DNA from 3 places in the Xenorhabdus entomophaga genome. Region 1 is predicted to be linked to each of the others. Evidence: predicted binding sites of a transcription regulator. Region 1 holds the regulator's gene; each other region holds the start of a gene.
What was found. Region 1 encodes CRP, which controls carbon source genes, mostly activating them, when cyclic AMP is high. Its sites were predicted from a motif close to ATGTGANNNNNNTCACAT; they were not measured.
Positions count from the first base shown of each region.

Region 1 (3,292 bases):
GGATTTTATTCCTGTCAAAGGGCAAGGTAGCAGGGTCTGGGATCAGCAGGGCAAAGAATATATCGATTTTGCCGGTGGTATCGCTGTTTTGGCTCTGGGGCACTGCCATCCGGCCTTGGTAGCGGCTCTGAAACAGCAAGGTGAAAAATTGTGGCATGTCAGCAATATTTTCACCAATGAACCCGCCTTAACTTTAGCGAAAAAGTTGATTGATGCAACGTTTGCACAGAGAGTATTTTTCGCTAACTCCGGAGCGGAAGCTAACGAAGCGGCATTTAAACTGGCCCGTCGTTACGCGATTACCCGCCATCATCCCCATAAAACCAAAATTATTGCTTTTCATCATGCGTTTCATGGACGCACATTTTTCACTGTTTCGGTGGGAGGACAGCCGAAATATGCCGAAGGGTTCGGGCCTAAACCAGCGGATATTGTACACGTTCCTTTTAATGATCTGGATGCTGTCAGAGCGGTAATCGATGATGACACCTGTGCCGTTGTTCTGGAGCCGATTCAGGGAGAAGGTGGTGTTATGCCTGCAACGGCAGAGTTTCTTTATGGGGTGCGGAAGTTATGTGATAAGCATCAGGCGCTACTGATTTTTGATGAAGTCCAGAGTGGAATGGGGCGTACAGGCAAGTTGTATGCTTATCAGCATTATGGTGTTCAACCGGATATTCTGACGACGGCAAAAGCATTGGGAGGAGGCTTTCCGATTAGTGCGATGCTAACGACAGATACGATTGCGACAGCGATGGAAACAGGCGCGCATGGAACAACTTATGGAGGCAATCCGTTGGCTTGTTCTATCGGTTGTGCCGCTTTGGATATCATCAACACACCAGAAGTATTGGCGGGAGTGGAAAAACGCCACGATATGATCATTCATGCACTGGAAAAGATGAACCAAAAATACGGCATCTTTCATGAATTCCGTGGAAAAGGGTTGCTTATTGGCGCTGTATTGAAAGTGGAGTATCAAGGCAAGGCCGGAGAGATATTGCAGCAAGTGGCGGAACACGGATTGATGCTATTGAGTGCGGGAGACAGTATCTTACGCTTTACGCCATCATTAATTATCGCTGAGGATGAGATAACAGAAGGCATGGCGCGGTTGGATATGGCGATATCGCGATGGTTAAATCAATAAATGGTTGAATCAATAAAATAACGGCCGGGAGAAGCAACAAAAAAAGCCAGTGCGGATGTAATAAATTGCACTGGCTGAATTTCAGGTTTATCGGGAACTAACGTGTTCCGTAAACAACAATAGTTTTACCATGTGCAGAGATCAGGCTTTGATCTTCCAGCATTTTAAGAATGCGACCGACTGTTTCACGGGAGCAACCCACAATTTGCCCAATTTCCTGACGGGTAATTTTGATTTGCATACCATCAGGGTGAGTCATGGCATCAGGTTGTTTAGCCAGATTGAGCAGCGTCTGGGCGATACGGCCTGTAACGTCCAAAAAGGCCAGGTTGCCTACTTTTTCGGAAGTTGTTTGTAGACGACTTGCCATCTGAGCAGATAAACGCATCAGAATGTCAGGATTAACCTGAATTAACTGGCGAAATTTCTTGTAGGAAATTTCAGCCACTTCACAGGCGCTTTTGGCTCGCACCCATGCAGTACGTTCTTGCCCCTCTTCAAATAATCCAAGTTCACCAATGAAATCCCCCTGATTTAAATAAGAGAGGATCATTTCTTTACCTTCTTCATCTTTTATTAGAACAGCAACCGAACCTTTAACAATGTAGTAAAGCGTTTCTGCTTTCTCACCTTGATGAATAAGCGTGCTCTTGGATGGATATTTGTGAATATGGCAGTGTGACAAAAACCATTCAAGAGTAGGGTCTGTTTGTGGCTTGCCGAGAACCATTCGCTTTATCCTCTGTTGTTATTTCTGCCTTTATGATGTGAGAAACAGATGGTTTCTCTTCAGGCTAGCTTTATAAAGTCAATAGCTTAACATATTAACTTGCTGAAAAACTGACAAGCAGGAATTTTATATGGATTATAAGAATGCCAAAGTGATGGCATATTGATCTCACCCCATATAACTTGCCAATCTCGCTTGTAACCTTGTTTGTAACACAGGAAAACGTTTCTGTCTTCCCCTGTATCGCTTCAGCATATTAAACCGGTTGCCAGATTACCAGAAATCTGTTTAGAGAGGTTATTTTATTGACAGTATATTTATTAATTCTGAACAGCGTTTCCGTAGTGATGAGCTTTATGCAGCTTCACTGTTCTGGCTAAAACTGATTTTTATCAGCCACTTTATTATTGCAAGAACGACTTATTTATTTAAATAAAACAGACAACATTATTTTTTGTTGTCTGCTTTATTTAAAATAAAATGCAGTTTAGGTCATGAAATTTTTTGGCCTTCCAGTAATTGCTTAACGATCGGCGCCATAATTAACTCCATCGCCAGTCCCATTTTTCCACCCGGAACAACAATGGTATTTATACTGGAAATAAATGAACCCTGAAGCATCGCCAGTAAATATGGAAAATCAATTTGGGTTAGGTCACGGAATCGAATCACGATAAAACTTTCGTCCAGTGACGGAATAGCCTTGGCGGAGAAGGGGTTAGATGTATCAACCGTAGGAACGCGCTGGAAATTTATGTGGGTGCGTGAAAACTGGGGGGTGATATAGCGGATATAGTCATCCATTGAGCGGACAACGGAATCCATAACGGCTTCTCTGGAATGCCCGCGTTCGCTGGTGTCACGGATGAGTTTCTGTATCCATTCAAGGTTAACGATAGGCACAACACCAATCAGCAGGTCAACATGGCTGGCGACATTGTGTTGTGGCGTGACAACACCGCCATGCAGACCTTCATAAAACAGAATATCTGTATTTGATGGCAGGGGTTCCCACGGTGTGAAAGTGCCCGGTACCTGGTTATAGGGTACGGCTTCATCGTAGGTATGGAGGTATTTTCGACAGCGACCGCTGCCGGTTTCCCCATAATCAGAAAATGCTTTTTCCAGCATGCTGAAATCATTGGCTTCTGGCCCAAAGTAACTGATATGCCTGCCCTGTTCTCTCGCTTTGCGGATCTCAGCATCCATTTCAGGACGAGTGTAACGATGGAAACTATCCCCTTCAATGGTTGCGGCAGTCGCGCCAATTTGCTGGAAAATCTTGCGGAAAGCCACACTGGTGGTCGTTGTTCCTGCTCCACTGGAGCCAGTAATGGCAATGACAGGATGTTTGGCAGACATGAACAGATTCCTTATCAATAAAAATTGAGTTATCTTTATTTTAATCAGTC
Region 1 covers NZ_JBBMXH010000109.1:6,572-9,863, forward strand. Annotated here, with positions in the region: gene AAC854_RS18460 (aspartate aminotransferase family protein) at 1-1,150, shown strand, start outside; gene crp (cAMP-activated global transcriptional regulator CRP) at 1,248-1,880, opposite strand; gene AAC854_RS18470 (phosphoribulokinase) at 2,373-3,242, opposite strand.

Region 2 (3,292 bases), on a different contig from region 1:
CCTGCAATCGGGTAATGAGAAACGTGGTATCTGTGCCTTACCCTTCACGCGCCAATCGGATAATCAGGCGATTTATATTCCGATGAACATTATCGGAAATTTGTATGTTTCAAACGGCATGTCCGCCGGAAATACCATGAACGAAGCCCGCGTTCAGGGGTTGTCTGAAGTGTTCGAACGTTATGTGAAAAACCGCATTATCGCAGAACGCATCAGCTTGCCTGAAATTCCACAGGATATGATGAACCGCTATCCTGCCGTAGTTGAAGCAGTCAGCAAATTGCAGGAAGAAGGCTTCCCGCTTTATTGCTACGATGCCTCGCTCGGTGGTCAATTCCCTGTAATTTGTGTTGTATTGTTCAATCCGAATAATGGTACTTGCTTCGCATCCTTTGGTGCTCATCCTGATTTTGGCGTTGCGCTGGAACGCACTGTTACAGAGCTGTTGCAAGGGCGTAGCCTGAAAGATCTGGATGTCTTTACTCCACCAAGTTTTGATGATGAAGAAGTCTCTGAACATACTAATCTGGAAACTCACTTTATTGATTCGAGCGGTGCGATCAGTTGGGATCTTTTCAAACAGGATGCCGATTATGAGTTTGCTGCTTGGAGTTTCAGTGGCACGACAGAGGAAGAGTTTGCCACTCTGATGGGAATCTTTAATACACTGGATGCTGAAGTCTACATTGCAGATTACGAACATCTTGGCGTTTACGCATGTCGTATTCTGGTTCCCGGCATGTCAGATATTTATCCGGTTGAAGATTTACACATTGCCAATAACACGATGGGCACACATCTGCGTGACACGATCCTGACATTACCGGACAGCCAATGGCAGCCGGAAGAATATCTTGCCTTCCTCGAACTATTGGACGATGAAGGGCTGGATGATTTCACCCGCGTTCGTGAATTATTGGGTATTGCTGCGGGTAAAGATAACGGCTGGAGCAATCTGCGTATCGGTGAACTGAAATCTATGCTGGCACTGGCTGGTAACGACCTGGAACAAGCCCTGATCTGGGTTGAATGGACACAGGATTTCAATGCCTCTGTCTTTACCGCTGAGAGAGCTAATTACTATCGCTGCCTGCAAACACTGCTGCTATTGACTCAGGAAGAAGATCGCGAACCAGCACAGTATTACCAAGCATTCGTTAAGATGTATGGGCAAGATACTGTTGATGCTGCTTCCGCTGCTATTGTTGGAGAGAACTGTTTCCACGGTTTATGGTCTGTTGATTCAGAATTAAAAGCATTGCCCGCGCATCAGGCATTGTTGAATGCTTATGAAAAACTGCAAAAAGCTAAGCGTGAGTTTTGGGCAAAATAATTAAACTGTTACTTTAAAGTTTATTAACCATAAAAAGTAAAATTCAGGTTAAATATAATTTATTTTAAAACAACAAATAAATGACAATTTAACCTGTTATTTTACTTTCCCACCTGAAACTCCCAAAACCCTCCGTATAAAATATTTTTATAAATTTTAAAAAATATTTTTCATTATAAATCAAAATATTAAAATAAAAACCCTGCATTTTGCCAACCATGGCTCGCCAAACTTTCGGGCTAATATGATCCATATCAAATTCAGGTCAATGTCCATTTGTTACTATCATTGCGTGCTACAATTATTTAAGGATAAAGAGAGTGTTAGGATGAAAACTGACAACCCTTTTAATTTATTTCCACCTGCTGTAATGGCACAAATCGCTGATGATAGTGGTGTATATAAAGTCAATAAACACCCCACAGTGACGTACTTATCGGCAATCATGGCAGGTGTGTTTATCTCCATTGCTTTTGTTTTTTATATTACGGCAACAACAGGAACCTCATCCATTCCTTATGGATTAGCAAAATTGACGGGCGGGATCTGCTTTTCCCTTGGCTTGATGCTGGTGGTTATATGTGGTGTTGATCTTTTCACTTCCACGGTATTGACGATCATTTCAAAAGCAACGGGGCGCATTACGTGGCCACAGATGTTCAAGAACTGGATTAATGTTTATATCGGTAATCTGATTGGCGCATTATTTTTTGTGGCCCTAATTTGGTTCTCAGGCCAGTATGCCGTTGCCAATGGTGCCTGGGGGCTGAATGTATTACAGACAGCGGATCATAAAATGCACCATACCTTTATTGAAGCGGTATGTTTGGGTATTTTAGCCAATTTGATGGTCTGCCTTGCGGTTTGGATCAGCTATGCCGGACGCAGTTTGACCGATAAATTATTCGCGTTGATACTCCCGATTGGGATGTTTGTTGCCAGCGGCTTTGAACACAGTATCGCTAATATGTTTTTAATTCCGTTCGGGATCGTCATCAGAAACTTCGCGCCAGATGAATTCTGGATGAAAGTGGGAGCAACCCCCGAACAGTTTTCTCAACTCACCATTTCGAACTTTATTACCGATAATCTGATCCCTGTAACGATAGGTAACATTATTGGTGGTGCTGTATTAGTTGGGTTGACTTACTGGTTTATTTATTTACATGGCGGCAAAAAGCATTAACTGTGCCTCTACGCCAGATTTATTAAAATTTCCACTGTTAAAAGGTAGAAGTATCATGTCCGAGTTAAATGAAAAATTTTCTGTAGCATGGCAAGGCTTTAACGAGGGTAGCTGGCAAAATGAAGTCAATGTTCGTGATTTCATCCAGAAAAACTATACTCCGTATGAAGGTGATGAATCATTCCTTGCAGGCGCCACAAAAGAGACTGATATTTTGTGGGAAAAAGTCATGGAAGGTATCAAAATCGAAAACCGTACTCATGCACCGGTAGATTTTGATACTAACGTTGCGTCTACAATTACCTCTCATGATGCTGGTTATATTGCAAAAGATCTGGAACAAATCGTTGGCCTGCAAACTGAAGCACCGCTGAAACGTGCCATTATTCCATTTGGCGGCATTAAAATGGTTGAAAGTTCCTGCAAAGCCTATAACCGCGAACTGGATCCAAAACTGAAACAGATTTTCACTGAATATCGTAAAACCCACAATCAGGGGGTATTCGATGTTTATACACCTGATATCCTGAAATGCCGTAAATCTGGTGTATTGACTGGACTGCCTGATGCTTATGGCCGTGGACGCATTATCGGTGATTATCGTCGTGTTGCGCTATACGGTATTGACTTCCTGCGTGATGAAAAATATGCCCAGTTCACTTCCCTACAGGAAAAACTGGAAAACGGCGAAGATCTGGAATCGACTATCCGCCTGCGCGAAGAAATTTCTGAACAGCACCGTGCTCTTGGTCAAATGAAAGAGATGGCAGCGA
Region 2 covers NZ_JBBMXH010000014.1:11,230-14,521, reverse strand. Annotated here, with positions in the region: gene ycaO (30S ribosomal protein S12 methylthiotransferase accessory factor YcaO) at 1-1,333, shown strand, start outside; gene focA (formate transporter FocA) at 1,662-2,519, shown strand; gene pflB (formate C-acetyltransferase) at 2,575-3,292, shown strand, end outside.
Region 2: a site for CRP is predicted at 1,576-1,593, ahead of focA (formate transporter FocA). Genes of this name have one in related genera too.

Region 3 (3,292 bases), on a different contig from region 1:
TGGTGTTTTTTGAGATGCCAGATAGGCATAGGACGGCGCTATTACGGCTAATATCCAGCACTGTAAGCTGGTTCTTCTCGTTGATTTCTGCCGTGATGGTTTGCGGAAAACCAATGCCATTTAAGCAGACAGGGAGTTCTCCTGTATTATTTTTTAGGGCGTTTTCCAGTGACTTTTTATCTATTTCGATGAAGTTGACTTCAATATCATGCATGTTTAATGAAGGATGTAAAAACAGAGTCAGCTTTTCATCTGTAATATCTTCGGGCAGTGAATAAAGGGTTTTGCGACCAAACAGAGAGGATTTGGTGACTAATTTCAGGGGATGAAGGTCATTTTTGTCTTGGTTGGATTGTACCCATTGCTGGTATAACTTCTCCATTTTTTGCATAAGGGAATGTTGTAGATAAGCCTGTTCTGTCAATAAAGCATGTAAGAATTGGGATAAAAATTTTAAATCATGCAAATCGTGCCATAGGCAATCTTTTAATAACACCATATCTAGCGGAGATATCTCATTTCTGCCACTGAAAAAGGCACTGGCCTGTAGTAAACGGATAGATTTTTTCCAGCGGCGATCTGAAATGCCAGGAATATTTCCAGTAGCATTTATTTGCTGACGTAGCTGATAAATCAGCTCGAAAATATGATCTGGCAAAGATATATGGCTGATCTTGTCTTGCCATTGATGAAACTCATCATCAGTGATCTGAATGTAGGCAGGGATGGGGTTGCCATTTTCGTTGTTCCGATCAGTCAGCAAAGCCCGAAAATTTTTCTTTTCCTGAATCTTGTCCAGCCAAATCCGGATCAACATACGATCATAGAGCGCTTCTAAACCGCTATCTGTATCGGGAAGTTCATTGGATGCAGTAACCAGTAAACGCATTGGCAGCTGCTCTTCCTGAATGCCATTCCTGAATTTCTTTTCATTGATTGCGGTCAGTAGCGTATTCAGAATAGCCGGGCCTGATTTCCAAATTTCATCCAAAAAAACAATCTCAGATTCAGGTAAATAGCCTTCGGTAAGGCGTTGATAACGCCCTTCGTCTTTGAGCGCTTGAATGGAAAGGGGGCCGAAGATTTCTTCTGGAGTGGAAAAACGGGTCATGAGGTATTCAAAAGCGCGTGCATTTTGAAATGCAAACTTGAGCCGACGGGCGATCAGGCTCTTAGCTATGCCGGGGGGACCAAGGAGAAAAATGCTCTCTCCACATAAAGCGGCCAGCAAACAAAGGCGAATGGCTTGTCTTCTTTCGTATAAGCCACTTTCCAGATGCTGGCATAACTGAGATATTTTCTCGACCAATTGCATATTATTGACACCATGGCTCGGATAGTTACCTTCCTTTATTTATAGGTAAAATTCAATCTATGCAAAGATTTTGATAATGGCTTATTAAACTTTAATGGTATATTTTAAAAAAACGATTTAGCCTAACTTATTCAATAAGTTAGTTTTTTTCTTTTATTTGTCTCCGCCCTAAACGTTTTTATGATGATCACATTTTCGTATCAATCATGTTGTCTTTGATATTGACCTTTATATGATGGCTCTCTGGCGAAACGTTTCGCCAAGGAGTTTATAAATATGAAAAAAGGCGTTTTATTACATTCTGATATTTCAGCCGTTATTTCTCGTTTGGGGCATACGGATCAGATAACTATCTGTGATGCGGGATTACCTATTCCGTTGTCTACCCAACGAATTGATTTAGCGCTAACCCAGGGAATACCCGATCTGCTATCTGTGTTTGATGTGGTTGTTCAGGAAGTTCAAGTTGAAGAGGCCATTCTGGCCTCTGAAATTATTGAGCACAATCCGCAAATACATCAGCAAATCATTAAGCGTATTGCTGATCTCGAAATACAACAGGGAAATGCAATTGCGATAAAGTATGTCAGTCATAGCATTCTGAAAGAGAAAACAGAGAAGAGCAAAGCAGTTATTCGCACGGGAGAGTGTTCCCCCTATGCAAATATCCTTCTTTGTTCTGGCGTAACTTTCTGAGGTTATTATGGAGCCATTACTGGAACTAAAGGGGATTGATAAGGCTTTCCCTGGGGTAAAAGCATTGTCAGGAGCCGCACTGCGTGTTTATTCCGGGAAAGTGATGGCATTAGTCGGCGAAAACGGTGCCGGCAAATCCACGATGATGAAAATTTTGACCGGTATTTATACAAAAGATACTGGCACGATCCGCTATCTTGGGCAAGATATGGCTTTCTCTGGCCCTAAATCCTCTCAGGAATCTGGTATTGGCATTATTCATCAAGAGCTAAACCTCATCCCCCAACTAACGATTGCTGAAAACATTTTTTTGGGCCGTGAATTCGTCAATAAATTCGGCGTTATCAACTGGAAAAAAATGTATCAAGAAGCCGATCACTTGCTGAGGCGTCTAAATATCCGTTATAGCAGTCATCGGCTTGTTTCTGAATTATCCATTGGTGAACAACAAATGGTAGAAATTGCCAAGGTGCTGAGTTTCCAATCCAAAGTCATCATTATGGATGAACCTACGGATTCCTTGACTGATACGGAAACTGAATCCTTGTTTCATGTCATACGTGAACTGAAAGCGCAGGGATGTGGCATTGTCTATATTTCCCATCGCCTGAAAGAGCTTTTTAAAATTTGTGATGATGTGACGGTATTGCGCGATGGGCAATTTATTGGTGAGCAGCCCGTTCGTACCCTAAAAGAGGATTGTTTGATCGAAATGATGGTGGGACGCAAGTTGGAGGATCAATATCCTCGCTTGGATCTACCAAAGGGAGAAAAACGGCTGGAAGTCGAAAATCTTTCTGGATCGGGGATCAACAATGTCAGCTTTTCTCTGTTTAGCGGAGAAATTTTGGGGATCTCAGGTTTGATGGGGGCTGGTCGTACTGAATTGATGAAGGTGATTTATGGGGCATTGCCGAAAACAGCCGGCAGGATCTTACTTGATGGCAAGCCTCTCAAGATTGGCAATCCACAGGAGGGGCTAACCAATGGCATTGTCTATATCTCGGAAGACCGCAAACAGGATGGATTGGTTTTAGGCATGTCGGTCAAAGAAAATATGTCCCTTACTGCGTTACGCTATTTCAGTCGAAATTCCTGCCTCTTGCACCATTCCGCAGAACAAAAAGCCGTTGCCGATTTCATCAAGTTATTTAATATAAAAACCCCTTCAATGGAACAAACAATAGGGCTGCTTTCCGGTGGTAATCAACAGAAAGTTGCTATTGCCCGTGGATTGATGACACGTCCAAAGGTGTTGATCCTTGATGAGCCAACTCGAGG
Region 3 covers NZ_JBBMXH010000032.1:31,640-34,931, forward strand. Annotated here, with positions in the region: gene ravA (ATPase RavA) at 1-1,315, opposite strand, end outside; gene rbsD (D-ribose pyranase) at 1,592-2,011, shown strand; gene rbsA (ribose ABC transporter ATP-binding protein RbsA) at 2,019-3,292, shown strand, end outside.
Region 3: a site for CRP is predicted at 1,491-1,508, ahead of rbsD (D-ribose pyranase). Genes of this name have one in related genera too.